2 regions of the Streptomyces sp. NBC_01445 genome follow, and region 2 is predicted to be linked to the other one. Evidence: predicted binding sites of a transcription regulator. Region 2 holds the regulator's gene; the other holds the start of a gene.
What was found. Region 2 encodes HrcA, which represses chaperone genes, less so after heat shock. Its sites were predicted from a motif close to TTNGCACTCNGNNNNNCNGAGTGCNAA; they were not measured.
Positions count from the first base shown of each region.

Region 1: a site for HrcA is predicted at 1,321-1,347, ahead of groL (chaperonin GroEL). Genes of this name have one in related genera too.

Region 1 covers NZ_CP109485.1:5,719,556-5,721,755, reverse strand. The annotation lists gene groL (chaperonin GroEL) at 1-1,157, opposite strand, end outside; gene OG574_RS26150 (cold-shock protein) at 1,477-1,680, opposite strand; gene OG574_RS26145 (MoaD/ThiS family protein) at 2,132-2,200, opposite strand, start outside.
Region 2 covers NZ_CP109485.1:6,683,156-6,685,355, forward strand. The annotation lists gene OG574_RS30370 (MBL fold metallo-hydrolase) at 1-732, opposite strand; gene hrcA (heat-inducible transcriptional repressor HrcA) at 854-1,870, shown strand; gene dnaJ (molecular chaperone DnaJ) at 1,871-2,200, shown strand, end outside.

The DNA of each region.
Region 1 (2,200 bases), 960 kb from region 2:
TCGACCTCGGTCGCGGCACCGGCCTTGATGACCGCAACACCGCCGGCGAGCTTCGCCAGGCGCTCCTGCAGCTTCTCGCGGTCGTAGTCGCTGTCCGAGTTCTCGATCTCGGCACGGATCTGGTTGACGCGGCCCTGGACCTGGTCGCTGTCACCGGCGCCGTCGACGATCGTCGTCTCGTCCTTGGTGATGACGACCTTGCGGGCGCGGCCGAGCAGGTCGAGACCGGCGTTCTCCAGCTTGAGGCCGACCTCCTCGGAGATGACGGTGCCACCGGTGAGGATGGCGATGTCGCCGAGCATGGCCTTGCGGCGGTCACCGAAGCCCGGGGCCTTGACGGCGACGGACTTGAAGGTGCCACGGATCTTGTTGACGACCAGGGTCGACAGGGCCTCGCCCTCGACGTCCTCGGCGATGATCAGCAGCGGCTTGCCGGACTGCATGACCTTCTCGAGCAGCGGAAGGAGGTCCTTCACGTTGCCGATCTTCGAGTTGACGATCAGGATGTACGGGTCGTCGAGCGACGACTCCATGCGCTCCATGTCGGTGGCGAAGTACGCCGAGATGTAGCCCTTGTCGAAGCGCATGCCCTCGGTGAGCTCAAGCTCGAGCCCGAAGGTCTGCGACTCCTCGACGGTGATGACGCCTTCCTTGCCGACCTTGTCCATCGCCTCGGCGATGAGCTCGCCGATCTGGGTGTCGGCGGCGGAGATGGAGGCCGTGGAAGCGATCTGCTCCTTGGTCTCGACATCCTTGGCCTGCTCGAGCAGGGCGGCGGAGACGGCCTCGACGGCCTTCTCGATGCCACGCTTGAGGGCCATCGGGTTGGCGCCGGCCGCGACGTTGCGCAGGCCTTCCTTGACGAGCGCCTGGGCGAGGACGGTCGCGGTCGTCGTGCCGTCACCGGCGACGTCGTCCGTCTTCTTCGCGACCTCCTTGACCAGCTCGGCGCCGATCTTCTCGTACGGGTCCTCGAGCTCGATCTCCTTGGCGATGGACACACCATCGTTGGTGATCGTGGGGGCGCCCCACTTCTTCTCGAGGACGACGTTGCGACCCTTGGGGCCCAGGGTCACCTTGACGGCGTCGGCGAGCTGGTTCATGCCGCGCTCGAGGCCGCGCCGTGCCTCCTCGTCGAACGCGATGATCTTGGCCATGTGAAGTGGTCCTCCCGGACGGGGTGGAAACGCAAACGGACCGTGCTGGTGCCCGCGACGGACGGCCTGCGTGCCGTGTGGTTCCTTGCCCCACCCGGCCTGCGAGCCTCACCGACCCGATCCAAGTTCTGTCACTCTCACCTTCAGAGTGCTAACGCAATGATTAGCACTCGACCTAGGAGAGTGCAAGCGCCTCCGGCAGACGCGCGGTCGCCGCGGGCGGCGCGCGCGGGCCGCCCGCACACGCACGAGAGGCCCGTACCCCTCGCGGGATACGGGCCTCTCGGCGTGAGTGTGTCGGTGGCCGATCGCGCCGAGATCAGACGGCGAGCTTGACCATGTCCGCCTGCGGACCCTTCTGGCCCTGCGAGATCTCGAATTCGACTCGCTGACCCTCTTCAAGGGTGCGGTATCCGTCCATCTGGATGGCGCTGTAGTGGACGAATACATCCGCACCACCGTCGACCGCGATGAAGCCGTACCCCTTCTCCGCGTTGAACCACTTGACGGTGCCCTGAGCCATGACTAACTCCCCTATTACTGGCCCTTGCACAGGCCCGCACTTCGCGGACCCGGGTCAGACCTCACCCCCCATTGGTTGGGGGTGTGCGCCGGAACGCGTCGACCGCGGCTGAATGTATCTGCCCAACTGCCGTCTGCAACAGGTCAATCGGACGAGAAATCTGGGCACGGCAGAGCGGTAAAAAGCGGCGGAGCCATTGGATTCCGGGGCAACTCGGGCCCGACAAATGCCACGAACACCCGATAAGGGCTGGGCACTTTGGCTGCTTCTTGTCGGACCGGGGCCGACTTCGTATATGCGCTCGGCACAAGCGCGAAGCGCGGTTCCCAACTCTACCGCGCTCAACCCTGCAGAATTGCCCCCTCCGCTTCTCTCGCGGAGGGGGCAATTCAGGTAACTCTGTGTGGCCTCGTCGGGCCGGGCGATCAGCCGCCGGCACTGTGCTCGACGGTCAGCCTCCGGCGACGGCCGGGATGATCGAGACGCCCGCGCCCGCCGGCGTCGCCGTCTCGAGGCCCTG
Region 2 (2,200 bases):
TTACGACACGCCGAAACGCGCCGCCAGCGCGGCACGCTGCGCACGGACAAACTCCGCATTCACCGCGGCTCCGTGCCCGGGGACGTACACGGCGTCTTCACCGCCCAGTTCCAGCAGCCGGTCGAGAGCGGCCGGCCAACGGGACGGCACCGCATCAGGGCCCGCCTGCGGCTGGCCCGACTCCTCGACCAGGTCGCCGCAGAAGACGACCTCGGGCGTGCCCGGCACCAGGACCGCCAGGTCGTGCCCGCTGTGCGCCGGGCCCACGTTCGCGAGCAGCACCTGGAGCCCGCCGCCCAGATCGAGCGTCCACTCCCCGCACACCCGGTGGTGCGGCACGACGAGCACGTCCACCGCATCGGCCGCCTCCTCGTGCGGCACGCCGTGCGCGACCGCGGACGCCCGCAGTTCGTCGCGGCCCCGCGTGAACACGGTGTCGATGCCCGCGGCGCCGTACACCTCGACACCGGCGAACGCCGCCGTGCCCAGAACATGGTCGAAATGGGGGTGCGTCAGCGCGATATGCGTCACGCGCGCGTGCGGGCCGATGAGGCGCCGGGTGTCCGCCCGCAGCGCCGCGCCCTCGCGAAGTGAGGAACCCGTGTCGATCAGCAACGCCGCCCCGTCGCCCACCACAAGGCCCGTCGTGCAGTCCCAGCCCGGCAGCCGGATCCGCCCCGCCCGAGCGGACAGCTCCTCCCAGCCCACCTCATTCCAGTCCAGGTCGTCCATGGGTCCGACGCTAGCGCCCTTGCCGGGCCCGTACCCACCGGCCGTACACTGACCCGGAGACCATTGGCACTCGGCCGCACCGAGTGCCAGCCGCGGACGACACAGCTGGAGGTGCGCGCGAATGCTCAGTGAACGCAGGCTCGAAGTGCTGCGCGCCATCGTCCAGGACTACGTGGGGACCGAGGAGCCGGTCGGCTCCAAGGCGCTCACCGAGCGGCACAGCCTCGGCGTCTCACCGGCGACGGTGCGCAACGACATGGCGGCGCTCGAGGAGGAGGGCTTCATCGCCCAGCCCCACACGAGCGCCGGGCGGATCCCCACCGACAAGGGGTACCGCCTGTTCGTGGACAAGCTGACGGCGGTCAAGCCGATGACGGGGCCCGAGCGCCGCGCCATCCAGAACTTCCTCGACGGCGCCGTCGACCTCGACGACGTCGTCGGCCGGACCGTGCGGCTGCTCGCGCAGCTGACGCGGCAGGTCGCCGTGGTGCAGTACCCGTCCCTGACGCGGTCCACCGTGCGCCACGTGGAACTGCTCTCGCTCGCCGCCGCCCGTCTGATGCTCGTACTGATCACGGACACGGGGCGCGTCGAGCAGCGGATGATCGACTGCCCGGCGCCGTTCGGCGAGACCTCTCTCGCCGATCTGCGGGCCCGGCTCAACAGCCGGGTCGCGGGACGCCGCTTCGCGGACGTCCCGCAGCTGGTGCAGGACCTGCCGGAGTCCTTCGACGCGGAGGACCGCGGCACGGTCTCGACGGTGCTCTCCACTCTCCTGGAGACGCTCGTCGAGGAGACCGAGGAGCGGCTGATGATCGGCGGCACCGCCAATCTCACCCGCTTCGGACATGACTTTCCCCTCACCATCCGGCCCGTCCTCGAGGCCCTCGAGGAGCAGGTCGTGCTCCTCAAGCTCCTTGGTGAGGTAAACGATTCGGGCATGGCCGTACGGATCGGTCACGAGAACGCCCATGAGGGACTCAGCTCCACCTCCGTGGTCTCGGTCGGCTACGGTTCGGGCAGCGAGGCAGTCGCCAAACTCGGCGTGGTCGGACCGACCCGCATGGATTACCCGGGAACGATGGGAGCAGTACGCGCAGTGGCACGTTACGTCGGACAGATCCTGGCGGAGTCGTAAGTGGCCACGGACTACTACGCCGTACTCGGCGTGCGCCGCGACGCCTCCCAGGACGAGATCAAGAAGGCCTTCCGCAGGCTGGCCCGTGAGCTTCACCCGGATGTGAATCCGGACCCGAAGACACAGGAGCGGTTCAAGGAGATCAACGCCGCCTACGAGGTGTTGTCGGACCCGCAGAAGAAGCAGGTCTACGACCTCGGCGGCGACCCCCTCTCGCAGGCGGGCGGAGGCGGGGCCGGCGGCTTCGGCGCCGGTGGCTTCGGGAACTTCTCCGACATCATGGACGCGTTCTTCGGAACGGCGTCCCAGCGTGGTCCCCGGTCGCGCACG